DNA from 3 places in the Candidatus Pelagibacter sp. PS_41 genome. Region 2 is predicted to be linked to each of the others. Evidence: riboswitches for the same ligand, from Rfam matches in the RefSeq annotation. Region 2 holds a riboswitch; each other region holds the start of a gene.
The links. A riboswitch is a leader RNA that binds a small molecule or an ion and turns the genes downstream of it on or off. The one in region 2 is predicted to bind S-adenosylmethionine.

Region 1 (10,698 bases), 130 kb from region 2:
GCAGGTTAATTTTTTCTTCGTTTACCAAGAGGGTCATTAACTTTTTGTCTCATACTTGATAAAAAGTCATAAATAAATGAATTTTTTTGGTAATTAACCTCTGTAGTATTTTTGGATATCTTTAAATTTTGCATTTTATTTAAATCATAAAATGTTTTTTTTTCTAATAAACCATATTTATTAATTTCTACAATCAAAACATTGTTTGTTATAATTTCTTTTTTTCCTAGTTTTAAGATACTTCCTGTTGTTTCTTTTCGTTCAATAAAAAATAATACTTCATTATCAAAAAAACTTGTACTAGATGGTGGGCCCAAAATTTTAATTATATCATTTTTATTTGTTTCATTAGGAAAAATTTTTTCCTGTTTAACATAAAGTTTATGTACACCATGATGATCTATAGCTAATTTGTTTGTACAATTTGCAATTATAAAAAAAAGAGTTAATAATAATAATGTTTTCATGAATGATTATTTAAATATTTACAATAATTTAGTTGGATTGACTAGAAATAAAGAATTATATAAAGATTTTAAAAATCAAGATACATTTTCTGATAGAATGATCTTTTTTTTATTACATTTTGCTTTTTTTTTAAAAATATACAAAAATGATAAAAATAAACAGATACTTCAAGAAATCTATGATTATGTTTTTAGACAAATGGAATTAAGTGTACGAGAGATAGGCTATGGCGACCAATCAATAAATAAAAAGATGAAAGATTATCTCAATTTGTTTCATGGAATGATTGATAAAATTCATAATTGGGAGCATTTAAGCAATGAATCAAAAAAAGAAAAATTAATAATCTTTTTAGATAATGCTCAAAATAGTGACTATTTGGTAATATATTTTGACAAATATGTGAAATTGTTGGCAAATAATACTTTAAATTCACATATAAAAGGTGTAGTTAAGCATTAATTTTATTATGGCTGTACCAAAACGTAAACAATCACCGTCAAGAACTGGGATGAGAAGAGCTCAGAATATGAAATTCTCATCTAAAAATATAGTTGAGGATAAGAAATCTGGTGAGTATAGACTCCCTCATCATCTGGATCTTAAAACTGGTATGTATCGTGGTAGACAAGTTTTGGACCCTAAAGAGTAAATTATTTTTTCAACTAACTAAATAGAATGAGCAAAACAATCAAAATTGCTGTTGATGCAATGGGTGGCGATGGATCACCAAAAAAAATTATTGAAGGTATTAATCACCATTTCAAAAACAATAAAAATACTTTTTATCAAATTTTTGGTGATAAAGGTCAAATTGAAAAGTTCATTACTGATGAACTGCCTAGTGAAAACTTTGAAATAGTTCATACAGAAGATGTTGTTAAAGGAACAGATAGTCCATTGGAAGGTGCAAAAAGAGGAAAAAAAACTAGTATGTGGTTAGCGATTCAGAGTGTTAAAGAAAAAAAATCAGATGTAGTAATTTCAGCAGGGAATACTGGTGCATTATTAGTTATTTCAAAGTTAAATCTTAAAATGATAGACAATATAGATAAACCAGCTCTTTCAGCCTTATGGCCAAATAAAAAGAATATGAGTGTTGTTTTAGACTTAGGTGCAAATATTGAATGTAGTCCGAAAAATTTAATTGATTTTTCGATAATGGGTTCCTCTTTATTTAATTCATTATATCCGAACGATGAAGCAAAAGTTGCACTATTAAATATTGGCTCTGAAGAACTTAAAGGAAATGAAATTATAAAAGAAACTTATCAACAATTGAATAAAAGAACTAATAACGATTTTGAGTTCAAAGGTTATATTGAAGGGAATCAATTAATGAACGGTGATGTTAACGTTATAGTAGCAGATGGTTTTACTGGCAATGTTGCATTAAAAACTGCTGAAGGTACTGCTAATTTTATCACAAGTGAATTAAAAAAAGCAATGACTGGAAATTTGATTGGAAAAATGTCTTCACTACTTAATATTTCAAATTTAAAAAAATTTAAAAAAAGACTGGATCCAAGATTATATAATGGGGCAATTTTTATTGGATTAGACTCCCCTGTAATTAAAAGTCATGGTGGAACAGATTATATAGGTTTTTCAAATTCTTTAAGTGTTTGCTCTAAAACAGTAACTGGAAATTTGATTGAAAAAATAACTAATAATATTAATTAATGACAAGAACTAACCTTACAAAAAAAGATCTAATTAACTCAATTTACATGCAGATTGGTTTTTCTAAAAATATTTCTGAAAATTTAATTGATGATTTTTTTACTACAATCCTGGAAAATTTAAAGATTGAAAAAAAACTTAAACTTTCAAAATTTGGTACGTTTTCTATAAGACAAAAAAAAAGTAGAGTTGGAAGAAATCCTAAAACTAAAGAAGAAGCGGCTATATCTGATAGAAATGTTGTTTTATTTAAAGCTTCTAAAGAGTTTAAAGATTTAGTAAATTCTATAAATGATCAATAAAAATTTAGATGCTTATAAATCAATAGGTGAGGTTGCTAAAATTCTAGATTTAGTAAATGTCAAAAAGGGCACTTTTAATACTCATACAATAAGGTTTTGGGAAAAAGAATTTAAACAGATCAAACCAAAAATTCTCAATGGTAATAGAAGATACTATAATAATCAGACTATAGAAGTTCTTAAAAAAGTTAAATTCTTACTTAAAGAACAAGGAATGACAATCAATGGAGTTAAAAAAGTTCTCAATTCTGACAAATCTTTAAACCTTGACGAATTATCAAATAATTCTATAAGTGCTAATTATAATTTCAGAAATAAATTAAAAAATATTTCTAACTTAGTAAAACAAATTAAAAAACTAAAATAGTATGGCAAAAAAAACACATGTTAAAGTAAGATTGGTCCCTGAAGCTAAACCTGATAGTCCTTTTTTTTATTATGTAAAAAAGCCAGCAGGTGGTGAAAAAGCTAAAGTTAAATTGTCTGCTAAAAAATACAACCCATCTACTAGAAAACATGAAATGTTTGTGGAAAAAAAACTTCCACCACACAGTAAATAGTTTATTTCTTTTTAAAGTTTCTTTTTTCGTAATCTATAAAAGACCAAATCATATTTTTCCAAATTCTGTTTGTAATTTTTGGATCAATTTTAGTCTTGATTGATTTTTTTTTAATTTTTTTAAGTATGTAAGTTATTCTTGCTTTATCGATTATTTCTTTTTTATAAATTTTTACTTTTAAAACTTCATTTACTAAAATTGATCTTTTTTTGATTAATTTAAGTAAATCATTATCTAATTTATCAAGTTTTATTCTTAATTGGCTAAGTTTTTTTTTATTAGTAGGCGACATTTAATCAATTGGTTATTAAAATAATTATTATAAGTATAATTTATGTTTGTAAATAGCGACAACTATATAAAATATTTAAAGATATGGTTAATAGGACTATTTTTGCTAATTGTTCTTATGGTTGCTGTAGGTGGCTTAACTAGATTAACTGACTCAGGTTTATCCATTACAGCATGGGAGCTTTTCTCAGGTATATTGCCGCCACTTAATTCAAATGATTGGAATATGTATTTTGAGGAATATAAGAAAATTCCAGAGTATAAAAATATTAACTATGGAATGTCTTTAAAAGAATTTAAAATAATTTTTTATTGGGAGTATGCACATAGATTATTAGCACGTATTGTTGGCTTGTTCACCTTAATCCCTTTAATTATTTTTTGGATTAAATATAGAGATTCTAATTTTTATTCTAATAAATATTTTTTGATATTTTTTCTTATATGTCTGCAGGGATTTTTAGGTTGGTTTATGGTTACTAGTGGATTAACACAAAATAATGATGTTAGTCATTTTAGATTGGCAATTCATTTATCACTTGCACTTTTTATCTTATGTTTAATTTTTTGGTATATTTTAGATTTTTTTGATATTAAAAAATTAGATTATAAAATTCCACAATCCTTTTTGTTATTTATTTTTTTATTAATTATTATTCAAATTATATTGGGAGCTTTTCTGTCAGGTTTAGATGGAGGTTTAATTTATAATACTTGGCCAGATATGAATGGTACATTTTTTCCAAATGATGTTTTATTATTAGATTTTTTTACCTCTGAGTCATTTTATAATACTTCTATTATTCAATTTTTACATAGATCAACTGCCTATCTGCTTCTGATCCTTGTTATGATTATTAACTATTTATTTATTAAAGAAGGAGTTGCCATAAAAAATATAATTCTTTTTGATACAGCTTTACTTATTCAAATATTATTAGGAATTATTACATTAATATCTGGTGTAGAAATAAAGTATGCATCACTACACCAGTTAGGTTCTATTTTTGTATTAACAACCTATATTTTACTCATTTATAAAAACTCAAGAGGTTTTTTAAAACGATAAAGAATTGTTATGAAGCGTTAAGTGCTTGATCAAGATCATCTATTATATCGTCAATATGTTCTAATCCTATACACAGTCTTATATATCCAGGCGTAACTCCTGCAGCACTTAATTCTTGCTCTGTGAGTTGGCTATGAGTTGTTGTTGCTGGATGTATAGCTAAGCTTCTAGCATCTCCTATATTTGCCACATGATAAAACATCTTTAAAGCTTCTATAAATTTCTTACCAGACTCAATACCACCTTTTAGTTCTATTCCTATTAAAGCACCATTTCCCCCATTAAGATATTTTTTTGCTCTTTTACCAATATCTCCTTCATATTTGGTTGGGTAAATCACTCTAGCAACTTTTTTATGTTTAGATAAGTGACCCACTGTTTTTTCAGCATTAGAGCAATGTTGTTTCATCCTCAAGGCTACTGTTTCAAGTCCTTGAATTATTCCAAAAGCATTATCAGGCGCTAATGCAGCTCCAAGATCTCTCAAAAGAGTAACTCTTGCTCTAACAGCAAAGGATACATTGGCACCAGTTAATTCAGGAACTGCCTTACCCCAAACTACGCCACCATAGCTTGCATCAGGTTCATTAAACAGTGGTTGTCTTTTTGGATTAGCTGTCCAATCAAAATTTCCACCATCAATTAGTGCTCCACCTACAACTGTACCATGTCCACCTATATATTTTGTAAGTGAATAAACTACTACAGCTGCACCATGTTCTATTGGCTTACAGATGATAGGAGCGGCCGTGTTATCAACTATTAATGGTATATTATATTTTTTTCCAATATCAGAAACTTCTTTAATAGGAAATACTCTTAAATATGGATTGGGTAATGTTTCCCCATAAAAAGCTCTAGTTTTACCATCTATTGCTTTTTCAAAGTTTTTAGGATCTGCTGGATCTGCATATCTAACTTCAATACCAAGCTTGCTCAATGTATGAGTAAACAATGAAACAGTTCCACCATAAAGATCTGTAGAACTAACAATATTATCGCCAGCTTGAGCAACATTCAAAATAGCAAATGTTGAAGCTGTTTGACCCGAAGAAACAGTTAAACTTGCTAATCCACCATCTAAGGCAGCAAGTCTTTTTTCAAGAACATCATTTGTTGGATTCATAATTCTTGTGTAGATATTTCCAAACTCTTTTAGACCAAATAAATTGGCTGCATGCTCAGTGCTATCAAATAGATATGAAGTTGTTCTATAAATTGGGACAGCTACAGCTTTTGTAGTTGGGTCACTTCTATAATCACCACCGTGCAATGCTATAGTTTCTGGGTTTTGTCTTTTTGTACTCATCTTAATACTCCTTTTTTAGTACTTTTGCTTTATGCAAGGCGTACAATACAGTTCAAATGCGCCTACCGAAAATGTGCGTAAAAAATCCTTTTTAGCAATTATTAGCCTGCAATAGGAACAAATCGGCAAATAAAAGTTACCATTAAATGGCTATATTGCAAGAGAAATATAAAATTGACTTTATAATTATTAATAGTATTAATCCTCGCACCATGACTAAATTTTTAAAAAGTAGCGAATTAACAAGTAATTGGTTTGAAATTGATGCTAAAGGAGCAGTTGTTGGAAGATTAGCATCTATAATAGCAATGATTGTTAGGGGAAAAAACAAAACTACTTACACACCTCACATGGATGATGGAGACTTTGTAGTTGTTAAAAATATAGAACATGCAAAATTTACTGGAAAAAAATTTAAAGACAAAAAATACTATAGACATACGGGCCACCCAGGTGGAATTAAAGAAATAACTCCTGAAAAACTATTAGAAAAGAATAAACCAGGAGAGACTTTAAAATTAGCGGTTAAAAGAATGTTACCAGGAGGTGTTCTTGGTAGAAAGCAATTAACTAAAGTTAAAATTTATGCTGGTGAAGAGCATCCTCATGCAGCTCAAAATCCCAAACTTTTAGATTTAGGAAAATTAAATAGTAAAAATTTAATTAGAAATTAATATGGAACAAACAGCACAAACAATATCAAAAAAACCTAAGATCAAGTTAGATTTTAAAGATAGTAAATATGCTACTGGCAGAAGAAAAAAATCAATTGCTAAAATTTGGTTAAAAAAAGGGACTGGTAAAATTTATGTTAATGGTCGAACAATGGATGAATACTTCACTAGTGGTAGTCATAAAATGCAAATCACAAGACCTTTTGAAATCATTAATCAAGCAACAGCATATGATGTTAGATGTAGTGTTGCTGGAGGCGGTCACACAGGACAGGCAGGAGCAATGGTTCACGGTATTGCAAAAGCCTTAATATTATTTGACTCAGAACTAAGAAGTACACTAAAAACAGAGAAACTTAACACCAGAGACTCAAGATCTGTTGAAAGAAAAAAACCTGGTCGTAAAAAAGCTAGAAGAAGCTTCCAATTCTCGAAAAGATAATTCTTTTTTATTTCAAAATAGTTATAATAAACAATGCCTAAGCTTAATGTTTTAGTTGCTGGTTCTACTGGTTATATTGGTGTTCAATTAATAAAGTTATTAGTTAAGCACAAAAATATTAATATAAAATATTTATGTGGTAGCTCATCTGTTGGTAAGAAAATTGCTAGTTATGAAAAATCATTAAAATCAAAAAATTTACCAAAGATTACTAAATTTAATAAATCATTTTTAAAAGAAATAGACTTGGTATTTACTGCATTACCAAATGGTGAGGCACAATCTATATCTAATAGTTTATTAAAACATAATGTGCTAATTGATTTGGCAGCAGATTTTAGACTTAATAATGCATCCTTATATTTAAAATGGTATAAACAAAATCACAGATCAATTTTAAATATTAAAAAATCTATATATTCATTACCTGAAATTACAGGTGAAAAAGTTAAAAATTTTAATATTATTGGCTGCCCAGGTTGTTATCCAACATCAATATTGTTGCCGTTAATTCCATTGATTAAAAAAAATTTAATTAAAGTAGATAATATAGTTATAGATTCTAAATCTGGATATTCTGGAGCAGGTAGAGGTGTGCATTACAAGTATAAAAATAAAAACCTTTATGAATCCTTAAGTGCCTACGGCGTTGGTTTTCATCGACACAATTCTGAAATACAACAAGAATTAAATTCTTTTACAAAAAAGAAGGTAAATTTTACTTTTACACCACATTTAACACCAATGTTTAGAGGAATATTAAGCACCATTTATGTAGAACTTAATAAAGGATCTACTATTAAAAAATTAGAAAAAGTATTGATTAATCATTACCCCAATAATGGATTTGTAAAAATTCTAAAAACTAATTCTTTAATAAGTACAAATGATATAATTAATACAAATAATTGCCATATATCAATTTGTAAAACTAAGTATAAAGATAGAATTATTATCTTATCAGCAATAGATAATTTAATTAAAGGTGGTGCAGGACAAGCTATACAAAATATGAATATTAGATTTGGATTTAATAAATTTAGAGGATTAAAATGAAATATCTTACATTAATTTTTTTATCTATTTTATCTGCATGTAATTTAAACGATAATATAGTTGAGCTTAATGATAATACTTTAAAAAAAACAAATGTTAAGAATTTTAATTTATCAGATACAGAATTTAAAAGAATGTCTTTTAATGAATTTGAATTATTTCTTAAAGAATATTCAAAAAACACAGAGTATCCTGATATAAAAAAGTAAATGAAAATGAATTTAAATATTGCTGTAGTTGGATTGGGTCAAGTAGGTAATTATTTACTAAATGAATTAAATACAAAAAAAAAAGAAATTGAATTAATTACAGGTAAAAGAATTAATGTTGTAGCTGTTTCCGCAAAAAACATAAAAAAGAAAAGAAAATTTAAAGTTAATAAAAATATCTTTTTTAAAAATCCTTTAGATATTTTTAAATTAAAGAAAGTAGATATTTTATTTGAAGCAATAGGAATGTCTGATGGCATTTCTAAAAGAGTAGTTGAAACTGCTTTAAGAAATAAAATTCACGTTATTACACCAAATAAAGCCCTAATATCAAAACATGGAGATTATCTTGCTAAATTAGCTGAAGATAACAATGTTAATCTTGAATTTGAAGCATCGGTTGCTGGTGGTATTCCAATATTAAGAACTATTAAAGAGGGTCTTGCAACTAACAAAATTACTAAAGTTTATGGAATTTTGAATGGAACTTCTAATTATATTCTTTCAGAAATGAGAAATTCTAAGGATAGTTTTGCTAATGTTTTAAAAAAAGCTCAAAAATTAGGATACGCTGAACCAGGCAACCCTAAATTAGATCTTAATGGTTTTGATGCTTTTGCTAAAGTGAGAATTTTGTCTGCTCTTGCATTTAATACTAAGATTTCAAAACACAAATGTTTGATGGAAGGTATTGAAAAAATTGAATTAAATGACATTGAAATAGCTAGCCAATTAAATTTACGTATTAAGTTACTTGGTATCTCTGAAATTATTAATGGTTGTTTATTTGAAACTGTCCACCCATGTCTTGTAAGTAAAAATTCTTATATTGGAAATGTTTCTGGTGTGATGAATGCTGTCATACTTGAGGGTAAACCTGTTGGTGAAAGTATATTACAAGGGGAGGGTGCTGGACCTGGACCTACTTCTTCATCATTACTATCTGATTTACTTTCAATTTTGAAAGGGGATATTAAAAAACCCTTTGGAATACCTAACAACAAGCGTAAGTCCATAAAATGTTATAATGTCAATAATTATACTAATTCTTTATATTTGAGATTTGAGGTTAAAGATAAACCTGGTGTTCTGTCCAGAATTACTAACAGGTTAGCTCAATACAAAATTTCTGTAAAAAGAATGATTCAAACACCAGATAAAAAAAATAATAAAGCTACTGTTGTTATTATTACTCACAAAACAAGCGAACTTAATTCAAATAACTGTCTTGCAAAATTTAAAAAAGATAAAGATATTCTTAAATATCCTACATTAATTAGAATTCATAATTAATGGAATTATATTCCAAAATTTTTGAAGTCTTATTTCCTGTTTTTTTTGTTATCGGTATTGGTTATTACCTGGGGAAAAAAAATCCAAAAATAGACACTAATTTCATAACTAATTTTGCAGGTAATATTGGAACGCCTGCAATGATTTTTTATACTGTAACTACCACAGGTATTACTTTAGCAATTTTTACCTCTTACTTCTTCTATGCTTTAGTTATGATTGGAGGCTTTTCCATAGTTGGTTTAATACTTCTTTTTATTTTAAAAAGAGATCTAAGTATGGAGCTACCACCAATGATTTTACCAAATACTGGTAATATGGGCATACCAATTTGTCTTTTTGCTTATGGCACTGAAGGGCTTGGCGTAGCTTCTGCTATAGCCTCTGTTATAATTTTGTTTCATTTTACACTGGGTGTTTTTCTTGCTAAAAAAAAATTTTCTTTTAATGTGGTTCTTAAAAGTCCTCCTGTTTATGCAATAATAATATCAATATTATTTCTTTATTTTAACTTAGATGTCCCAGTATTTCTTGAAAACACCACTTTTCTTCTAACATATGCAACAATATTTTTAGTTTTAATGTCCCTTGGTATAGCCTTAACAAGGTTTAAGTTTTCTTTAAAAGACTCAATTATATTAGCTTTAGGACGTGTTATTTTAGGTCCAATCATATGTATTCTTATAATAAATAAACTCGATTTAAATGGTTTTGCAGCTGGTGTTTTATTAATACAAAGTGCAATGCCTAGTGCTGTATTAAATTATCTTGTTGGTTCGATGTATTCGCCTAAAAAAATTGTTGATAGTATTGCTAGTACAATTGTAACATCAACATTGATGTCCTTTATTACTATTCCAATAGTAGTATTCTTTGCTTTAAAATACTTCAATTAAACTGTATCAATTGGCTCATGAAAGCCATTATTTTTAGTTTACTAGGTTGGATGATGCTACCTGTTATGGATGGTTTTGCTAAGTTTTTAAGTTCGGAACTTCCAGTTTTACAAATTACTTGGGCAAGATATTTTTTTACTGTTGCTTTTACTCTGCCTGTCATGTTTTTCTTTTACAATAAACAACTCGTTTGGTCTGATAAACCAAAATTACAAATTCTTAGAGGTCTAATATTACTTTGTGCTAATATATGTTTCTTCTATTCAATATCAATTATCTCCCTAGCTAAAGCCTTAACACTTGCTTTTGTTGCCCCATTAATAGTCACAGCGTTTTCACCAATGTTGCTAGGTGAGAAGGTGGGTATTAGAAGGTGGACAGCTGTAACTATAGGTTTTATAGGATCATTAGTAGTTATTAGACCTGGTTTTGTTGAGATTAACATT
Region 2 (10,698 bases):
AATAGAAAAATTTCAGTAGCACCCATGATGGATTGTACAGATCGTCATGATCGTTACTTTCTAAGATTGATGAGCAAAAATGTTATGCTGTATTCAGAAATGGTTGCAACAAAATCTGCAATTCATGGAGATCGAAAAAAAATTCTATCTTATAGTTCAGAAGAAAAACCTTTAGCATTACAAGTGGGTGGATCTGATAAAGCGGAATTAGCTGAAGTTGCCAAAATTGCAGAAGACATGGGTTATGATGAAATTAATATTAATTTAGGTTGTCCTAGCAAAAAGGTTCAAAAAAATATGTTTGGTGCTTGTTTGATGAGAGAGCCAGATCTTGTTGCTGAATGTATCGACTCAATGGTTAATGCTTGCAATATTCCAGTTACTGCAAAAACTAGAATAGGATTTGATGACACTGAAGAATTTAATTATTTAAATAATTTTATACTAAAGATGAAAAGTGCTGGATGTAGAACTTTTATATTGCATGCTCGAAAGGCTATTTTAACTGGAATGTCACCAAAGCAAAATTTAAATATTCCAAAACTGAACTATGAAATGGTTTATAAAGTTAAAGAAGTAAATCCAGATTTAGAAATTATTATTAATGGAGGTATTTCAAAGATTGATGAAATTAAAAACCATTTAACTTTATGTGATGGAGTGATGATTGGTAGGTCCATCTATCAAAATCCTTATTCTTTAGTTGAGATTGAAAACGAAATTTTTGGAACAAAAGAACAGCCAACAAGAGAGGAAATAGCTGCAAAACTACTAGAATACCTTGAGAAAGAAGTTAAGCTTGGCACAAAAGTAAATCATATTATGAGACACACAGTTGGATTATATCACGGTCAAATAGGTTCAAAAGAATGGAAGAGATATTTAAGTGATAATATGATGGCAAGAGATTCTGATTTTCAAAAATCAAAACATATAATGACCATTGTGCAAAATAACGAAAAAGCTAATCAAGCTAACTCATAATGGAAAACCTAAACTATGGTGAGATAATTAACCTACTATCAGTCCTTGCAATATCTGCAGCTGTTGCAGGATTTATGGCTGGATTACTAGGTGTTGGTGGTGGAATTATAATGGTTCCAGCTTTGTATTATGCTTTTACAGTATTAGATTTTGAATTAGTAACCAGAATGCATTTAGCTGTTGGAACTTCTTTAGCGATTATTATTCCAACTTCAATAATTTCAACCAAAACTCATATGGAATATGATGCAGTAGATTTCAAGATGGTAAAATCTTTTGGTATATTTATTTTAATAGGTGTTATTGCTGGAACTTTTTTAGCAGTTAATTTAAAGACACCAACTTTAGTATTATTCTTTTCAATATTTGCTTTTATGGTGGGTTTATTTTTTATTTTTCTTAGAGAAAAACTTGTTGAAAATCCCAAAACAATTTCTGACATTGTCAAAAATATCTCAGGGATTGTGATTGGTTTTATTTCAGTTCCTCTAGGTATTGGTGGTGGATCTTTAATGGTACCATTTATGAGAACTTTTGGTTATGACATAAGAAAATCTATTGGTACAGCTGCAGCAGTTGGCTTTTTGATTTCACTTAGTGGAACGATCACAATGATTATGGGTGGAAAGATAATTGATAATATCAACACACCTTTTAGTGTAGGTTATATAAATTTATTAGGGTTTGCAGTATTTGTTCCAGTTACAATGATTATGGCTAGGTTGGGAGCAAAAGCTGTTTATAAAATAGATAAAAAATTATTAAGTAAAATTTTTGGTACTTTTTTACTTATAGTATCCATAAGATCTTTCGTTGAATATCTAAATATTATATAATTAATTATGTTTAATTTTAAAGAGATAATTTCATCTATTGCTGATGCAGGTCAAAAACTTTTTAGTATAAAAAAGATTAAAAAAAATGACTTAGAATCTATTTTTTTTTTATGTGATGATTTAATTTCACACAAAGGTGCAGCATTTGGAATAACTGTAGCTAGAGATATTACTGAACTATATCAATCACTATCTCCAGAAAATAAATTATTATTTTTTAAAAAAATTAATGAGAAATATAAGCCTAGCTTTACAAAAGTTAACGAAGCAATTGAAAAATATACCAAATCTCAAAACGAAAATACTTTGTCAAATTTATTTAAAGTTTCTGAAGGTAAGAGAAGAGAACTTTTTAGAAGAATGAATATGGCGCCAAATGGAACAGCGATTATAGTTGCATTAAGAGAAGATTTAATAAGAATATTAAAAGACAACAAAGAACTTTCAGAATTAGATAATGATCTTAGACATTTATTTAGAGCTTGGTTTAATCCAGGATTTCTTAAACTTTCTAAAATCACATGGGATACAAAGGCTGCAGTTTTAGAAAAAATAATTAAATATGAAAGAGTTCATCATATAAAAGATATGAATGAACTTAAAAGAAGATTAGGAGAAGATAGAAGGTTTTTTTCTTACTTTCATCCAGCTCTTGAAGATGAACCTATTATTTTTGTTCAAGTAGCCCTTACAAAAGGTCTTGGTAGATCTATTCAAGAATTAATGAAGCCGACTGATAATGAAGGAAAATCTTATGATACTGCTACTTTCTATTCAATTAGTAACTGTCAAGAAGGCCTATCTAGAGTAACTTTGGGTAATTTTTTAATAAAGAGAGTAGTTTATGAAATACAAGAAGAGCTTCCTCATATTAAAAACTTTGGCACCTTATCACCTATACCAGGGTTTGCTGATTGGTTTAGTTATTTAGAAGAAACTAAGATTAAAAATATTTTAGGCGATCTAAAAGATCAAGATGTTATCTTTTTAAAATCTCAAGACTTAAAACTAGGTGATGGTAGAATTGTAAAAAATAAAGAAGTAATAACGAAATTAGTTGCACATTATATTGTTAATGAAAAAAACCAAAAAGGGTTACCTGTTAATGATGTGAGTAGATTTCATTTAGGTAATGGAGCTATTGTAGAAGATATTGTAATTAATGCTAATATTTCAGAAACTGGCTTTAAAAGATCTTATGGTGTGATGGTCAATTATCTTTATGAATTAAAAAATATTGAAAAAAATCATGAAGATTACATGAATAGCAATAAAGTAATTGTCTCTGATAAAATAAAGAAATATTTATAAATATAATCTTTGAATTTTAATTAAGACCCCATTTAACTTTATTCCAAATTCTTTCATGAAAATAATAAAAAAAAAGAGGAATTATAGAGCCCAGTCCCAATATTCCAGCTCCTTTAAAACTACCAGTAAAAATATATCCAAATATTACCCAGTAGATAAAAATAAAAAGTCTCCATGAAAATGTTTTAGCAACGGATCGTATTTTTTTGTCAGCCATAATTAATTTAGCCTATAATAATTTTTGCTTATAGAACACATTTATATTAATGTTTAACAATGGCAAATAAAGTAAGTAAAAGTTTTCTAAAAGATTCTCATTTAATAACTGAATTAAAACTGTGTAGTATTCGTTTAATTGATAACGCTAAATTTCCTTGGATCATTTTAATTCCTAAGCGAAAAAATATTACTGATATTTCTGAACTTAACTCAAAAGACCAAATGCTATTAATGAAGGAAATTGTTCATTGCAGCAAGTTAATGAAAAAAATATTTAAAACAAAAAAACTTAATGTTGAAAAAATTGGTAATATTGTTCCTCAGTTACACATTCATATAATTGCAAGATCTACTAAAGACAGTACCTGGCCACTTTCTGTTTGGGTGGTAAAGGGAAAACCTTATTCAAAAGTTCTATTAACGAAAACTATTTCTAAAATTAAAAAGTATTTTTAATAGAGGGTGAGGACAGAGGTAGTTTTAGTCTCCCGCCACTACCTCTTAACTATTATGTATCTGATTCGTCTCTAATTTGTTAACACGTTTTAATTGAAACTAGACTTTATCAACTGCTTGCTTTACTAATTGGTAAATAAGATGAGCAAAGAGATAAAAGCAGATGATGTTATTTTCAATTTCTTTAAACAAATTTGTGATGAGAAAGATGATGTTAAATGTGTAGAGCTTGGCAATAGTTGGATTAATGCAATGAAGACCAATCTTGCTAACATGGAAAAAAATCTGGATGAAGTGGATAAAGCTAAACATCAAGAAAATATAGATAGCAACATGAGCCACCTTAATAACCTTAAGGATAAATCTGCTGTGGAATGGCGTGAATACGCAACTCAGTGTATGATTGAGATCTTAGATCATAAAACAAAATCGTGAATTTCTTTAAGAAACTATTCTCAAGTAGCAATCTAGAATTACAAATTAATGATGGTGGACGGGCAGCCGCTGGATATAAAGGAAAAGCGGGAGACTGTGTAGTTAGATCCATTGCAATTGTAACAAATCTTCCCTACCAAAAAATTTATGATGATCTTTATAGGGCAAATGAAGAATTTAGAACTACATCACGAACAAGACTTGCTAGAAGTTTAAAACAAAAAAATGATAGCCCAAGATCAGGTACTCATAGAGTTGTGGTTAAGAAATATCTTGAAAAACTTGGGTGGCAGTGGACGCCAACGATGTTTGTTGGTCAAGGCTGTAAAGTTCATTTAAAAAAAGATGAACTTCCAAGTGGGACTTTAATTGTATCTTGTTCAAAACACATAACGGTTGTTAAAGATGGTGTTTTACATGATACTTATGATTGCTCTAGACGAGGCACACGTTGTGTTTATGGGTATTGGACTAAGCCTAATTAGATGTTAGCAAATGCCAAAGATTTTTACAACTTTGGCATTTGAGTTTTTTAATTTTAATTTACAGGAATAACAAAACTTGGTGGATAAATTCTAGACTTATCTGTTATCGCATCTGTAATTCCTAAGTCAAAAAAGAAAACGCTGGCAGCAACTTTGCCACCTTCCATTCCACTAGGAATGCTACCGTAGCCTTTTTTTCCATTTACAGACTCACAATCAAATCTTAATGCATCATCAGATCTTCTGACCATAGTTGTAGATGGTATACTTACACTGTAAGATGCTCTTTTATTATTTAATTTACATTTACCATCAGATCCATCACTAAAAGATAATGATACAGGAACATTTGGATCATTAACAATAGTTCCACATGATGTTAATGCAAAAACTGAAAGTAAAATTATAATTATATTTTTCATATTTTTCCTTTTTTTTATCAATGTATTATTAAATATATTAACTGTATATATAAATAGTTATAATTTTAAATCTCTTATCGGCTTTATTTTCTGATTAATAACAAGTACAGCTCCAATTATTAAAATCGGTAAGCCTATTATTAAATCTTGCTGCCATTCTAAGTTTTCAAATACAGTTGAAATTAATAAAGCAAGTACCGGCATCACAACCCCCACATAACCCGCTCGTCCAGCTCCAACTTTTTCTAACAATCTTAAGTAAAATATAAAAGCAAATATTGAACCAACTATTGATAGATAAGCAAGGGAAGCAATATAACTAAAGGTATATTCAAATAATAATTCAGTACCTTTTATCTGGGTGATTAATAGTGTGACCAGTGATCCATAAAGCATTGAATACGCAAGTGTTGGTATTAATTGAAAGTTATTATTTAAGTTTCTTTGGTGAACCATGTTACCTGTTGATGCACTAAGTGTACCAAGTAAGGCTAAAAATAATCCAACATGGGTTCCATTCGCAAAGCTGAAATTAAAAATCTCATCATTAAAGATGATTATAATCCCAATCATTCCAATAGTTGCACCCAGTAAAGTTTTTAAAGATGGTTTCTTTTTAAAATAAAACCCTTCTCCTAAAATATTCATAATGACGACCGTTGAAAAGACAATCGCTGGAAATGCGCTTATTAAATAAGTGTTTGATAGATAAAAGAAAACATAGTTTAGTGAGTAGAGACAAACCCCAAATAGCAAAAACCAAAGATGTTGATTAAAAGAGAACTTAAGATTTTTCTTCTTATAAATTAGATAAATAAAGATAACTATTCCAGCTATTAAAAACCTATAGAACACGGACACTAAAGGATCAACGTAGCCTAATTGAAACTTGATGACATACCAAGTAGGAGACCAGCAAAAAAGTGTGACAATAAATAATAAAAAATTGTTCATTAATAAACACTTATAATCAATCAATTTTAAAAAAATATAAGATTAATCAAACAATTTTAATATATAAGTTTAGTTGTTATGAAAAAGATACTTTTAATTTTAACTCTGTTTATATCATTAAATAGTATTTCTTATTCAGATAATCATTTTCCAATTACCAGAGATTCTGAGTTAATGATTGCTAGAGGTAAAATTGTATACCAAAATAATTGTGCTAGTTGTCACCAAGTTAATTTATCAGGAGCTGAAAATTGGAAGGGTTTAGATGAAGATGGTCATCGAAAAGCACCACCACTAAATGGTACGGGTCATACTTGGCACCATGATGATGAGACATTACATAAAATTATTAAATATGGTTTAGTTGGAATAATTAGTGACTATGAAGGTAAAATGGGTGCTTTTGGAGACAAATTAAGTGACAAAGATATAGATTCAGTTTTAGCCTACATTAAAAGTTTTTGGCCAGATGATTATTATCAACATCAAATAAATTTAAGTAAATAAATTATATGACAACAGATACATTTCATTGGTCTTGTAAACACACCTGGAAAAGAAGTGCCAAAAATACTGCTTGGTGTTTGTTAGGTTGTGCTATTGGTGATTTTGGTACCATTTTATATTTTCAAATAACAGGTATTCCTTGGCCTGTTTTAGCTATTATGACTTTGGCAATTATTAATGGTTTAATTACAAGTATTATTTTGGAAACTATAATTTTGATAAGACAAAATTTTAAATTTAACGATGCTTTAAAAACAGCATTGGGAATGAGTTTCATCTCAATGGTTAGTATGGAAATTTCTATGAACGCTACAGATTATTTTTTAACAGGGGGAGCAATGCTAACGTGGTGGGTGGTACCTATTATGTTAACTGTGGGATTTTTAACACCCTGGCCTTATAATTATTGGAGACTTAAAAAATTCAATCAAGCCTGTCATTAAATATTAAATGGTTACAACATCTGAAATCATATTAGCAATTATTATTGTTGCCTTATCTGTTGTTATGCCTATTTATTATTATTACCAAAGAAAGAAAAACCCTAAACAAGATAATAAAGCTCAAGATAAACCTGAGATAAAAAATTATATTGATAGAATTAATCAAATTACCCGTAATAAACATAAATGAAGAAACGTTTATCAGGGTGCAGCGAGTGTGGAGATGATACAGCCATCTTAACACAAGTAAGCTCTGGACCAGAAGTGATCTTACTTTGCACAGATTGCTATAATCTTAAACATTCAAATGAAACACAAAACCATATTAGCCATGAAGAAGAAAAAAACTAAAAAATTAAAGACTAAAAAAATAGAACCAAATTCCTACGGTCTTGGGAAATTTAACTATACGATCTTTAAGTTTTTGTGCTCAAGGTTTAAGCTTAAATAATTAATACTTGAAACTATTTTACTTAAATTATTAAGCCCTAAGCAATAAATTAAATGCTTAGAGCTAATAATTAAATGTTAATTGTCTTAAAACTTAAAACCAATTATTTGGAATTATGATGTAGTGAATTGCAAGTACAATTCCAACTGACACACTTAATCCGAATATCATTTTAAGAAAGTCTTTACCAATTAGTGGAAACACATATTTGAACTTATAGTCTTTATTCATTGATGCGATTGCTAACTCTCTTCCACATAATAGACCAACAAATACCCAAGTTGTTGACATGGGTAAATCATTAAGCTCTTTAAAGTAATAAAGAACAGCAGCATAAATAATATTAATAATAGTTGCTGATCTTGCATACCTTGTGCCAGTTTTTTCTAAGACAACCTTTTGAATAGTTCCTCCATGAATGTAGAAGATATAAAAAAGTAATACTGTAAAGTAACCCAGAACAACTAATAAAAGAGAAACATCTAATTGTCTTGGAAGGTATACAGCAATGTTTGCTACATCATGAGATAACCAAACCCACCATAACCAGCCTGAAGTTACCCATACAGAGTTACGCCAAAAGGAAATCCATTTGTCACTAACTTCATCTAATTTTTCATTAATAAATTTAGAGATAACAATCCAACAAATATAAGCAGCAGCTGCAGCAAGACCGTAGCCGACAACACTTTTCATAAGCATCTTCTCAAGTACTACCGTTGAGGCAAAAGCTGATAAAACTAAGAAGGTTGTTGAAACAGGTATACCTACTCTTGTTAATATAAGAAGTATTCCTGGTGCCACTGCGTGGTACCATTGTATTTCTTGGAAAGGTATTCTTGTTAATCTACCGTAAGAGATATCTCCATTATTACTGTACCAACCCCAAGTAATAGCAAGTATCATTACAAATGATGCTGCACTAGCAAGAGTGTACCATTTAAACCATTTTTGTTTTGACGCGATAAAAGTTCCCAATGTTTGAATTGAGTCATTTGCAATAACACTGTACCCCGCTAAAGCAAAGCCTACTATCGTATATATTAAGGTCATTTCCATTTTTCTATTTTCCTATTTTATGTTTTTTTTATTGTTTTTCATTTCGAACGATTCTTAGTCTTAAGGTCGATTTAATAGGTTGGTAAAAATATATCTATAGTTAAGTTTATTAGTTTACTTTGGGGCGAGTTGATTCATCAATTTTTATATTATTCGAAGTTGAAGTCTAGCTAGAGAATTTAATAATAAGTTTTAAGAGGAGTTGATTCATCGTTATGTATATTAATTAATGATTTTGTCTAGCTGAATAATAACTTAAATTTCATTTAATAGAGGCTTATAATTAACACAAGTATAACGCTTAATGAGTTATATGAATTTACTGATAAAAGTATTTAAAAGATTCTCTGTTACAAAAATTCTTAACTAATCTTACTATTTCATTAAGTAACAATCGTCCTAGATATAGACACCCGATTTAGGACTTGTTAAGGTCTGATTATGAAAGGTTATAGATTTATTACAAGTGACGACACTTCAGAATTTTGCCATCGTGTCACGGAGGCCATATCCAATGGATGGAAATTGTATGGTGAACCCAAAATGACCTTTGATAAAAAAAGAGGGGTCATGCGTTGTGCTCAAGCAGTTATAAAAAATTCACCTCAGAAAAAGTATTCCAAAAAGATGAAGTTATCATCGATATAAATGGCAGATCAGATAATACCCTTTGTTTATATGCTAGGGATACTCTTATTAGTACTCCCAGCTTTTCTACAATCTAATTCTAAATTAAAGCAGTTTTTAACTAATCTTACTATTTGGATTGTCATTATCCTTCTAATTCTAACCATCATCTATTTCATTTGACATTTTGAGAGAAAGTTGATTATATGTAATTGCGCTGAGTTAAGTTAAATTGCAGAGCGCGTTATAAATCCTGCTAAAGCGACGCTTCAACCACCGCTTTAGACAGGTGGTTTTTTTTTATCTTTCATAAAATTAAGCCGGGCAGTTGAACCATATTGTGCGCCCTGCATTTGCTTAAGCACTAAAAAGGAGAAAAGAGGCCTATGAATATAACCTCTTATTATTTTGTGACCTTTTTTCTCCAAAACAAGAGGAAAAAAAATGAGCACAAATAAATTAAAAGAAAGATTAGATAAAGGACCGGTTATATGCGCAGAAGGTTTTTTATTTGAGATAGAAAGACGTGGCTACATGTCATCAGGGGAATTTGTTCCAATGGTGTCATTAGATCATCCTGAAGTTTTAGAGAACTTACATAGAGAATTTCAACACGCAGGATCTGATGTAGTTGAGGCCTTTACTTATAATGGACACAGAGAAAAAATGCGTGTTATTGGTAAGGAAGAACTTCTTGAACCACTAAATCGTTCAGCATTAAAAATTGCTAAAAAAGTAGCACTAGATACTCCTAAAGGATCAAAACCAAATTTGATGGCAGGTAATATTTCAAATTCAAATATCTGGAAACATAATGATCCACAATCTCAAAAAGAAGTTGAAGGAATGTTTGCAGAGATGATTGGTTGGGCCGTTGAAGAAGGTGCTGATATGTTAATTGGTGAAACTTTTTATTATGCTGAAGAAGCTTTTAAAGCTTTAGAGATAATGAAAAAAACAGGTTTACCAACTGTATTAACCATATCTCCAATGGGTGAAAATAAAATGAGAGATGGAAAATCAGTTGTTGATACCTGTAAAGAGCTAGAGCAATTAGGGGCCGATGTTGTAGGTTTAAATTGTTTTAGAGGACCTGCTACTATGTTTCCTTTTTTAAAAGAAATTAGAAAAGCAGTTAAATGTCATGTTGGAGCATTACCTATTCCTTATAGAACCAGTGAAGATTACCCAACATTTTTTAATCTACCAGATCGAAGTAATTGTGCATGTCCATCACCTCATGGAAGAACGTTTCCAACAGCATTGGACCCACACTTTTGTAATAGATATGAAATAGGAAAATTTGCAAAAGATGCTTATGAGCTAGGTATTAATTACCTTGGAGTATGCTGTGGAGCAAACCCAATGTTGATTAGGGAAGTTGCTGAGTCAATTGGTTTAACTGTTCCAGCAAGTAAATATCGAGAGAACATGGAAAATCATTTTATGTATGGAAAAAATAAAAGAATTCCAAAACATATGACTGAATATGGAGACAAAGCGTAAATA
Region 3 (10,698 bases), 340 kb from region 2:
ATGGATTACCTGAATTTCTTAAAAATATTTTTTAATATTTAATGTCTGTTTATTTAAGTTCTCAAAAAGTTATCAAGGATTGGATTGATTATAACGATCATATGAATGTTTCATATTATCTTTTAATGTTTGATAAATATGGTGCTGATACTCTAAATAATATCTTTAAAATGGGTGAACACTCTGCAAAGACAACTAAGAAAAGTACAATGATTGTAGAGTCTCATATAACTTACAATCAAGAACTCCAACTAAATGATGAAGTTGATATTAATTGTGTTTTTTTTGATCATGATAAAAAAAGACTTCAATATAAAATGGAAATGATACATAAAGAAAAAAAATTCCTAGCCTCAACAATTGAAATTCTAGCTTTATATGTGGATCTTAATGAAAGAAAAGTTGCTGAATTTGAGGAAGAAAAAGTAAAGATTATGAATGACTTTATTAGTAAAAATAAATCTGAATTTAAAGATAAAGACTTAAAATTTTCATCTAAATTAAAAAAATGAAAATCAAATTAGAATTATTTGGAGCTAGTAGAGATTTTAGTGATAAAGATCACTTAGAATTAGATATTAAAGATAAAGCTTCAATAGATGATTTAAGGAATGAAATTATCAAATATATAGACAAAAATTTTCAAGGTAACGAAGACTTCATTAAAGTTGTAAAATCTTCTGCTTTTTGTTCTGAAAATAATGAAATAATTAGCGACAATTATAAAATCACAAAAAATCAAAAGATTGGTATTATACCACCTATCGGAGGAGGCTAATGCTTCATACAAAAATAGTAGATTATAAAAAAGATAAAATACTAACTTCAAACGCTGAAAAATTTATTAAAGATTCTATGTTTGGAGCATCAATTTATTTTTTAGGTACTGTAAGAAGTATTAATGATAATAAAAAAGTTATTGGAATTACTTACGATAGCCATGACGAAATGGTGATCAAAAGTTTTGAAAAAATTTACAATGAAGCAGATCAAAAACTTGACATTAAAGATAAAGCTGTATTTATTGAACATGCAAAAGGTCATCTAAAATTAGGTGAAATAAGTATTATTATCGCAGTTGCTTGCAAACATCGTGATCAAGCTTATGTACTCTCAAGATATATAATTGAAGAAATTAAAAAAAGATCTCCAATTTGGAAAAAAGAACATTATGAAAATAAAGAAAGTGAATGGTTAAAAGGAAATCCTATTGCTAATGAAAAAGTTTAAATATTCAGAGATAACTCCAGAAAAAATTTATAACAAAAGAAGATCTTTTATAAAGTCTATGGGCTATGGTTTGAGTGCACTTACCTTTAGTTCAGTTCCACTAATTAATGCTAAAGCAAATAATTTAAATGAGCCAACTAGTTATAAAGATATAACTACATATAACAATTTCTATGAATTTGGTACTGGCAAAGGTGATCCCCATAGACGAGCAAAAAATTTTTCTACAAGACCCTGGACTGTTAAAATTGAAGGTGAAGTTGAAAAGTCAATTGAACTTCCAATTGAGGAAATTCTAGATATCAAATCTGAAGAGAGAATCCTAAAACTTCGATGTGTTGAAGGTTGGTCTATGGTAATTCCTTGGTTGGGCTTTTCATTAAGTGAGCTACTTAACAAAGTTCAGATTAAATCAACTGCAAAGTTTGTAGAATTTGAAACAGTTTATAATCCAGAAGAGATGGTTGGACAGAGATATCCTGTTTTAAACTGGCCTTACATTGAAGGTTTGAGATTAGATGAAGCAATGCATCCTCTAACAACTGTTGTAACTGGTTTGTACGGCAAGTCACTACCAAATCAAAATGGTGCGCCTTTAAGAATATTTATTCCGTGGAAGTATGGTTTTAAGAGTGCTAAATCCATTGTTAAAATCAGGTTAACGAAAAATATGCCTAATACTGCTTGGAAAAATGCTTCGCCAAGAGAATATGGTTTTTACTCAAATGTAAATCCAGAAGTTGATCATCCACGATGGTCTCAAGCAACTGAAAGAGTAATTGGGGAAAGTATATTAGCTCCAAGAATAAAAACTTTAATGTTCAATGGTTATGGAGATGAGGTTGCTCATCTTTATAGTGGTATGGACCTTAAAAAAAATTATTAGATAAATTGAAAAATTATTTCAAGCCTGCTGTTTTCTTACTATCACTTTGGCCGATTTATATAATCACCTATCAATTAATTTATAATAAATTAGGTCCTGAGCCTGTTGATAGGATTATAAATCATTTTGGAAAATGGACTTTAATCTTTGTACTTTTAACTCTTTCAATGACACCTCTTAAGAAAATCACAAATTCCTTAGCGTGGATAAAATTTAGAAGGATGCTGGGTTTGTTTGCATTTTTTTATGCTTCGGTTCATATGCTTAGTTATGTTGGTCTAGATTATAGGTTTGATTTTGAACCATTAATTGATGATGTTTTGAAAAAAAAATTTATTTTTATAGGATTTTCTGCTTGGTTATTACTAATCCCTTTAGCGATAACTTCATCAGATAAAATGGTTAGAATTTTAAAAAAAAATTGGAAAAAACTACATAGATTAGTTTATGTAATTTCAATTTTTGGAGTTTTGCACTTTATCTGGTTATCAAAAACAATATTTTTTAAACCTTTAATATTTTTAATTATCTTAATTATTCTTCTTTTATTCAGAATAAATTTAAAGAAATTTAATTTATCGTAGTATCTTCGGGAATACAGATCTCAGATCTAGTTAAAAATCTTCTACCAGTACCATTATCTAGAGAAAACATTCCACCCATACCTTTGACACAATCAATTATCAAATCTGTATTTTTCCAAGCTTCATGTTGAGTTTCACTAATATAAAAAGGAATGCCACCTATTTTACCTATCATTAAATCATCTTGTCCTACTTGATATTCTTTAGATGGATAACACATTGGAGCACTACCATCACAACATCCGCCTGATTGATGGAATAGCAATTCTTTACCGTGATCTTTTTTTAAATCTTCAATAAGCTTTAAAGCAGAAGGTGTCGCTGTAACTTTCATATTTATATGGCCCGTAATTTAATACGGGCCATTATAATATATCTGTTAAAAGAAGCCTAATTTTTTCTCACTGTAAGACACGTGTAAATTTTTCACCTGTCTGTAGTGATTAAGCATCATTTTGTGGGTTTCTCTACCAATACCAGATTGTTTGTAACCACCAAAAGCAGCATGAGCCGGATAAGCATGGTAACAATTAGTCCAAACTCTTCCTGCCTGGATTCCTCTTCCCATTCTATAGGCTATGTTACCATTTCTAGTCCATACACCAGCACCTAACCCATAAAGAGTATCGTTAGCAATTTCTAATGCTTCCGCTTCATCTTTAAATTTAGTAACTGAAACTACTGGTCCAAAAATTTCTTCTTGAAAAACTCTCATAGAGTTTTTTCCTTCAAAGATAGTTGGTTCAATGTAGTTACCTTTTTCAAGACCACTATTTACTTTTGCAACATTTCCACCACATAGAACTTTGGCACCTTCTTTCTTACCTAAATCTAAATAAGATTTTATTTTTTCCATTTGTTCTACCGATGCTTGTGCACCAATCATAGTTTCCATCTGCAAAGGATTTCCTTGTTTAACAGCTTTAGTTCTAGCTACAGCTTTTTCCATAAATTTATCATAGATAGACTCTTGAACTAGCACTCTACTAGGGCAAGTACAAACTTCACCTTGGTTAAGAGTAAACATTGCAAATCCTTCCATACATTTATCAAAGAAATCGTCATCATGATCCATGACATCTTCAAAGAAAACATTTGGAGATTTTCCACCTAATTCTAAAGTTATTGGAATTAAGTTTTGTGATGCATATTGCATAATTAAACGTCCAGTTGTTGTCTCACCAGTAAAAGCAATTTTTCTAATTCTTTTAGATGAAGCTAATGGCTTACCTGCCTCAAGACCAAAGCCACTTACAACGTTAACAACTCCTGGAGGTAATAAGTCTCCAATAAGTTCCATTAAAAGTAAGATAGACGCTGGTGTTTGTTCAGCTGGTTTTAGAACTACACAGTTACCTGCAGCAAGTGCTGGTGCAAGTTTCCACGTTGCCATTAACAATGGAAAGTTCCAAGGTATAATCTGACCAACTACACCAAGAGGTTCAGGTATATGATAAGAATATTCACTATTACTTATCTCAGCTACCGAACCTTCTTCCGCTCTTATTACTCCAGCAAAATATCTCCAGTGATCAACAACTAATGGCAAATCTGCTGCCATACATTCTCTAATTGGCTTTCCATTATCTAAACACTCAGCAGTAGCTAATAAATCTAGATTTTTTTCAATTACATCTGCTATTTTAAGCAGCATGTTTGATCTTTCAGTTATTGAAGTAACTCCCCATGTAGGAAATGCAGCATGTGCAGCATCTAATGCAGCATCAACATCTTTAGCATCTGACCTTGGAACAGAGCATATAACTTCATTGTTAATTGGGCTTACGTTATCAAAATATTTACCTGATTTTGGTTTAACGAATTTACCCCCTATAAAATTTCCATATTGCTCTTTAAATGGAAATTTAACTTTAAGGTGAGATGTATCCAGTAAAGGAGACTTCCCAGCTTTGATTGTTTCTGTACTCATCTTTTTTACCTTTCTTGTTTTTTTATTTTTAAGCTTGTTATTTATTCTAGAATTTTTAGAACGCTTCTTAGTCGCAGACTTTTTGGTCGCAACTTTTTTATTTTTTTTTATTTTTCTAGATTTATTGACCAACTTAGATTTTTTCTTTTTGGCCTTAGTTTTTTTCTTTTTGGCTTTTTTTCTCTTTTTAGTTGCCATAGTTAATTTAACCAAAGAAACTGCATAGGATCTACTTTTATAAAAATTTTATTTCTACCAACAATTGAATTAAACCTACATCTTGTGCTTAATTAAAATGTGTCTAATATTTTATTTATGACTAAAGATAAAAAACAAGAATTACAATCAGCTACTTTTGAGAGACTACTTAAACATTTAAATGAGAGAAAAGATGTTCAAAATATAGATATTATGAACCTTGCTGGTTTTTGTAGAAACTGTTTATCAAAATGGTATCGAGAAGAAGCTGAGAAAAGAGGTGTTGAAATTTCAGACCTAGATGCACGTGAGCATGTGTATGGTATGCCTTATTCTGAGTGGAAAGAAAAATATCAAAAATAATTATTTTTCTTTAAGTCTTGGAAACAACTCTACAAAATTACAAGGTTTATGATTTACATCTAACTGGTGTTTTAAAATTCCATCCCAGGCATCCGTGACCCCACCTGAAGATCCTGGTAAAGCAAACACATACTTACCATTAGCCAGTACAGCACAAGCTCTAGATTGAATAGCAGATGTGCCAACTGTTTTTAAACTTATCGTTCTAAACACCTCTCCAAAACCTGGAATATGTTTGTCAGCAATCTCGTTTACTGCCTCTGGTGTGATATCTCGACCCGTAAGTCCAGTGCCACCTGTTGTAATTACAACATCTATTTCAGATTGATTAATCCAATCTTTAAGGATTTTAATAATGTCTTCTTTATTATCTTTACAAATTTTTCTATCTACTAATTTATGTTTAGCCTCCTCTATTTTTTTGACTAAGATCGCACCTGACTTATCGTTCTCAAAAGTTCTGGTGTCCGTAACAGTTAAAAGTGCTATATTTACAATCATAAATTTAAAATAATTATTATGATTATATTATCATTTTTATTTCTTCTAACAGCAACTTTATACTCTAGTGTTGGATTTGGAGGTGGTTCTACGTATTTAGCTCTTCTGTTAATTTGGGATGTTCCCTACTTAATCTTTCCTGTAATTGCCCTCTTTTGTAATATTATTGTCGTATCAGGAAATTGTATTAATTATATTAAAGCTGGAAATATCAATCTTAAGATCCTTGCCCCATTTTTAATATCATCTGTCCCACTTGCATTCATAGGTGGCTCTTTATCAATAAATAAAGAAATTTTTGAAATTTTACTTTTTGTAGTCTTAACACTAGCAGGAGCTCTACTTCTTGTGAAATTTAAATCTTTTGATCAAAAGATTGAAGTTTATAAAAAAATACCAAAAATGTTATCCTTATTAATAGGCGCATCTATTGGATTTGTGTCTGGTGTAGTTGGGATTGGTGGTGGAATTTTCTTAAGCCCCATATTGTTATTGATTAGAGCAGATAAAGTAAAAAATATTGCAACTGCCGCATCATTATTCATACTGATTAATTCTCTGTCAGGTCTTGCTGGTCAATTTACAAAGTCATCGACAATAAATGGAATTTATGATTATTGGCCTTTATTTCTGTTTGTTTTAATAGGCGGTCAAATAGGAAACTATTTAAATCTTAAAATTTTTCCTGCAAAAATGTTGGCTTTAGTGACATCAGCACTTGTCATATTTGTCGCTATTCGAATAGGATTGAAGTTGTTTGCATAACGGAAGTATTAAATTATTATAGATAAAATATGAAAACATTTAGAGCTTTTGGACCAACTATTGGAAAAACAAAGTTATCTAAAAAAATTATTAACATATTAAATAATCACGTTGATAAGACCCAATCATCTATAAAAGATGATTATAGTTCTAAGCTAGCAAGTCAAATTAAGAATGAAATCAAAATACCTAAAACAATAGTTAATAAAAGTTTGTCTAAAGAGATAATAAAAAATATCAAAGTTTATCTTGATAAGTCAGGAGTTAAAAAAATTAAAGAAATTAAGATAATCAACCTATGGGTAGTAAGACAATTAAAAAATGAGTATAACCCAATTCATTATCATGAAGGACAACTATCAGGGGTTGGGTATCTTAAAATCCCAAAAGATATGAATCAAAATAAACTTCTTAAGAATAAAAAGATTAAAACTAATGGAACTATTGATTTTATCAATGGTCAAAAAAATTTTTTAAGTAAAAGCATCTACAATTTAAACCCTAAATTAGGTGATTTATTGATTTTTCCAAATTATTTAATGCACACAGCTTACCCATTTAATGTTGATGGTGAGAGAAGATCCTTCTCATTTAATGCTAAAATATTATTTAAGAAGTGATTTACTAATCAGTCTATTTGATATATAAACACATTAACCGATTTGATCCATATTGCAGGTATTAACTGCTAAAAAGGAAATCATTATATAATTGGTAAAGGTAGTTGGACTATATTGTGCACCTGGCATAAAGCAAAAGCACTAAAAAAGTAAGGAGTAAGAATGGATATTAATTTTTTTAAAACAACACGAATTTTAGATGGTGGTATGGGGCAAGAATTATTAGCTCGTGGTATGAAACCTAATGGAACATTGTGGAGTGCTAACGCATTGCTTAAAGAAGAATATCATCAGCTATTATTAGATACTCATTTGGATTTTATTAAAGCTGGAGCTGAAGTTATTGTTACCACAACTTTTACAACTAGAAGAGTTAGGTTACGTGACAATAAAGTTGAGGATAAATTTGAATACCTAAATAAAAAAGCTGGGGAGATAGCTCAAAAAGCTAAAAAACAATTTCCACATATTTTGATAGCTGGGGGTCTTCCACCTCAATATTTAACTTACGAAGAAGACACGAGAGCAGATGAAGAAATTAAACAAAATTTTTATGATCAAGCAAAATTACTTGATCCATATGTTGACTTTTTTTATTTAGATGTTTTATCAAGTGTTAAAGAATTCAGACTAGCAATTGAAGCAATCCAGGATTTCAAAAAACCTTATCTGATAGGTGCGCACATATCTGAGGGTATTAATCTTCCAAGTGGTGAAAAAATATCTAATATTGTAAATAATATTGACCACAAGAATTTACTTGGATTAATCTTATCTTGTATTTCACCTGAAAATTTTTCTATAAATTTGGAAGAGGTTAAAAATTTAGGTATTCCTTTTGGATTTAAGCTTAATGCATTTGAAACGACCAAGCCCAAAAATGGATATACTAATTCCTATAATAAAAGTAAAACAGGGAATCCTAATGAGTTTTTAGGTCAAAGAAAAGATTTAACACCTGAATTGATGGCAAATTTTGTTAAAAAGTTTAAAAATGCTGGTGCAACTATTTTAGGTGGATGTTGTGAAACAAGGCCTTCTCATATTAAGGAAATGGTTCAATTTAAGTAGTTTTTTTTTGATCTGATTTTTTTACAAAATAAATTCCAACAACAACTGCTAATAAAGATAATAAAACTTTAGGTGTTATTATTTCTTTTAGGAAAATATAACTTAATATAGTGCCAAATATTGGAATTAAGTAAGAAACTTGTGACTGAAATATAAGACCATTATCTTTTAGAATTTTAAATCTTAGTAACCAAGCAACACCTGTTGAAATCATTCCTAGATAAACTACTGATATTGTAGATTCAATGCTTGGAACCGAGTTCCATGGTTTTTCAATAAAATAAACAAATGGTATTAAGATTAGGACAGCCCAAATTAATATAGAGCATGTTACATTTTCATTCTTTTTCTTACTAATTTTAAGAGTTAAAACTCCCCCAATAACATAACAGGTTGACCCAAGTAATATTAATAACGCAGAAATAAAATTACTATCATTTATCAATAGATTATCTGAAAATAAATAAATAATTCCTGAAAAGCCAATTAGTATTCCAAAAGTTTTAACTAAATTAAACTTTTCATTTTTTGTATAAAAGTGACCCAATATTGTTGAGCTTAATGGTGTTGTAGACATTAATATTGCAGCCAAGTTACTTTGCACTGATTTAACACCGTAAGCTATTAGAAAAAAAGGTAAAACTAAATTTACAAAACCTATTATAGCAAACCAATACCAATCTTTAGAGAATGCCTCCACTCTTATTTTTTTGTAAAAACATAATAATAATACTGGAATAGATCCAAAAAAAACTCTTAGAAAAGCAATTGTAACAGGGCCAAAAGATTCTGTTGCAATTTTAATATTAAAAAAAGCTGAAGACCAAATTAAAGCTAGAATTACTAACAATATATAATCAATTAATTTAGGTTGTCTCATTCAGTTATATTTTCAATTTCTCCATTAGTGATTTTTTGAATATTGGTAAAATTTATTTTAAATACACAATTTGGATGTCCTGCTGCTGCAAATAGCTCATTAAACCTTTCTAGAGAATTGTCTATAATAATTTCGATTTGCTTTAAATGACCAATAGGTGATACACCGCCAATTGTATATCCTGTTTGAGATTTTACGTCCTCTGGATTTGCCATTGAAACATCTTTTTTGTTAATTATTTTTTTTATTTTATTCAAAGAGGCTCTCTTATCACCTGCAACCAAACAAAGTATAAAACTATCATTTGTTTTAAATAATAAACTTTTAACAATTGCTCCAACATTACAACCTAATGCTGTTGCTGCATCTAGAGCTGTTCTTGCTGATTTATCTAAAACAATAACCTCTAAGGATTGATCAAAATCCTTGAGGGATTTCTCGGCTCTTTTAACTGGCTCTTTGTCTAATAAACTCATAATTCAACTAACAATTGATTGATAATTTAACAAATAATGATGTAATTCATATGTAAAAAACGCATAGGTGTTATTAATTAATCAAGCAATATAATTAAGATAATTTTTGATAATTTGACATAGCAAAATTTAAAAAGGAGAAATCATGAGTGCTAAAAACGTACTAAAATTTATTAAAGAAAAAGAAGCAGAGTTTGTTGATTTAAGATTTACTGATCCAAGAGGAAAACTTCAACATTTAACTATGGATTCTACAATTGTAGATGAAGATATGTTAAATGAAGGTGTGTTTTTTGATGGGTCATCTATTGCTGGATGGAAAGCTATCAATGAGTCAGACATGATTTTAAAACCTGATACTTCAAGAATGGTCATGGATCCATTTACATCTCATAATACGTTAGTACTTTTTTGTGATATCCTCGATGCAGTAAAGAAATCTCCTTATGACAGAGATCCAAGAGGAACAGCTAAAAAAGCTGAAGAGTATTTAAAGAAATCTGGTATTGGTGATAAAGCTTTTTTTGGTCCTGAGCCTGAATTTTTTGTTTTTGATGATGTAAGAATTAATAATGATCCAAACAATACTGGTTTTAAAATAGACAGTAAAGAAGGCCCTTATAATTCAGGGACAGAATATGCAAATGGAAATATGGGACATAGACCTCCAGTAAAAGGTGGCTACTTTCCTGTTCCTCCAGTAGACAGTGAACAAGATATGAGAAGCGAATACCTAAAAAGTCTAAAAGAAGTTGGGATTAAAGTTGAAAAACATCACCATGAAGTAGCTCCAAGTCAACATGAACTTGGAATGTATTTTGGTACTCTGGTTGATCAAGCTGATAATGTTCAGTTATATAAATATGTAGTGCAAATGGTTACTCATTCTTTTGGAAAAACTGCAACATTCATGCCAAAACCAATTGCAGGTGATAATGGTTCTGGAATGCACATTCACCAATCAATATGGAAAAATGATAAACCGGTTTTCTCTGGCGATGCATACGCTGGATTATCAGAGACTGCACTTCATTACATTGGTGGAATTTTAAAACATGCTAAAGCAATAAATGCATTTTCTAATTCTACTACTAACAGCTATAAAAGATTAATACCTGGCTTTGAAGCTCCAGTGCTACTTGCTTATTCTGCAAGAAACAGATCTGCTTCTTGTCGTATACCAATTTCATTAAG

Region 1: another riboswitch for S-adenosylmethionine. It lies ahead of AC5SL8_RS03035 (O-acetylhomoserine aminocarboxypropyltransferase/cysteine synthase family protein); the one in region 2 lies ahead of AC5SL8_RS03785 (homocysteine S-methyltransferase family protein).
Region 3: another riboswitch for S-adenosylmethionine. It lies ahead of AC5SL8_RS01835 (homocysteine S-methyltransferase family protein); the one in region 2 lies ahead of AC5SL8_RS03785 (homocysteine S-methyltransferase family protein).

Annotation. Positions count from the first base shown of each region.
Region 1 covers NZ_CM182062.1:554,144-564,841, reverse strand. Annotated here, with positions in the region: gene AC5SL8_RS03085 (sodium-translocating pyrophosphatase) at 1-9, shown strand, start outside; gene AC5SL8_RS03080 (hypothetical protein) at 6-467, opposite strand; gene AC5SL8_RS03075 (ubiquinol-cytochrome C chaperone family protein) at 466-930, shown strand; gene rpmF (50S ribosomal protein L32) at 938-1,120, shown strand; gene plsX (phosphate acyltransferase PlsX) at 1,147-2,151, shown strand; gene AC5SL8_RS03060 (integration host factor subunit alpha) at 2,151-2,453, shown strand; gene AC5SL8_RS03055 (MerR family transcriptional regulator) at 2,443-2,820, shown strand; gene AC5SL8_RS03050 (50S ribosomal protein L33) at 2,822-3,013, shown strand; gene AC5SL8_RS03045 (chorismate mutase) at 3,015-3,305, opposite strand; gene AC5SL8_RS03040 (COX15/CtaA family protein) at 3,348-4,373, shown strand; gene AC5SL8_RS03035 (O-acetylhomoserine aminocarboxypropyltransferase/cysteine synthase family protein) at 4,381-5,682, opposite strand; SAM riboswitch class V at 5,687-5,755, opposite strand; gene rplM (50S ribosomal protein L13) at 5,895-6,356, shown strand; gene rpsI (30S ribosomal protein S9) at 6,358-6,798, shown strand; gene argC (N-acetyl-gamma-glutamyl-phosphate reductase) at 6,832-7,854, shown strand; gene AC5SL8_RS03015 (hypothetical protein) at 7,851-8,063, shown strand; gene AC5SL8_RS03010 (homoserine dehydrogenase) at 8,064-9,356, shown strand; gene AC5SL8_RS03005 (AEC family transporter) at 9,356-10,252, shown strand; gene AC5SL8_RS03000 (DMT family transporter) at 10,270-10,698, shown strand, end outside.
Region 2 covers NZ_CM182062.1:681,644-692,341, reverse strand. Annotated here, with positions in the region: gene dusA (tRNA dihydrouridine(20/20a) synthase DusA) at 1-984, shown strand, start outside; gene AC5SL8_RS03855 (sulfite exporter TauE/SafE family protein) at 984-1,820, shown strand; gene AC5SL8_RS03850 (malonyl-CoA decarboxylase domain-containing protein) at 1,827-3,131, shown strand; gene AC5SL8_RS03845 (DUF2061 domain-containing protein) at 3,148-3,348, opposite strand; gene AC5SL8_RS03840 (HIT domain-containing protein) at 3,408-3,806, shown strand; gene AC5SL8_RS03835 (hypothetical protein) at 3,948-4,241, shown strand; gene AC5SL8_RS03830 (hypothetical protein) at 4,238-4,726, shown strand; gene AC5SL8_RS03825 (hypothetical protein) at 4,780-5,148, opposite strand; gene AC5SL8_RS03820 (DMT family transporter) at 5,206-6,102, opposite strand; gene AC5SL8_RS03815 (c-type cytochrome) at 6,181-6,609, shown strand; gene AC5SL8_RS03810 (DUF4396 domain-containing protein) at 6,615-7,052, shown strand; gene AC5SL8_RS03805 (hypothetical protein) at 7,060-7,242, shown strand; gene AC5SL8_RS03800 (hypothetical protein) at 7,239-7,403, shown strand; gene AC5SL8_RS03795 (hypothetical protein) at 7,597-8,562, opposite strand; gene AC5SL8_RS03790 (DUF1737 domain-containing protein) at 9,004-9,210, shown strand; SAM riboswitch class V at 9,503-9,567, shown strand; gene AC5SL8_RS03785 (homocysteine S-methyltransferase family protein) at 9,634-10,695, shown strand.
Region 3 covers NZ_CM182062.1:345,673-356,370, reverse strand. Annotated here, with positions in the region: gene moaC (cyclic pyranopterin monophosphate synthase MoaC) at 1-35, shown strand, start outside; gene AC5SL8_RS01890 (thioesterase family protein) at 42-512, shown strand; gene AC5SL8_RS01885 (MoaD/ThiS family protein) at 509-778, shown strand; gene AC5SL8_RS01880 (molybdopterin synthase catalytic subunit) at 778-1,230, shown strand; gene msrP (protein-methionine-sulfoxide reductase catalytic subunit MsrP) at 1,217-2,116, shown strand; gene msrQ (protein-methionine-sulfoxide reductase heme-binding subunit MsrQ) at 2,122-2,700, shown strand; gene AC5SL8_RS01865 (DUF779 domain-containing protein) at 2,687-3,034, opposite strand; gene AC5SL8_RS01860 (aldehyde dehydrogenase family protein) at 3,080-4,630, opposite strand; gene AC5SL8_RS01855 (DUF1244 domain-containing protein) at 4,946-5,191, shown strand; gene moaB (molybdenum cofactor biosynthesis protein B) at 5,192-5,692, opposite strand; gene AC5SL8_RS01845 (sulfite exporter TauE/SafE family protein) at 5,711-6,457, shown strand; gene AC5SL8_RS01840 (2OG-Fe(II) oxygenase family protein) at 6,487-7,077, shown strand; SAM riboswitch class V at 7,167-7,230, shown strand; gene AC5SL8_RS01835 (homocysteine S-methyltransferase family protein) at 7,240-8,148, shown strand; gene AC5SL8_RS01830 (DMT family transporter) at 8,141-9,028, opposite strand; gene AC5SL8_RS01825 (YbaK/EbsC family protein) at 9,025-9,504, opposite strand; gene glnA (type I glutamate--ammonia ligase) at 9,650-10,698, shown strand, end outside.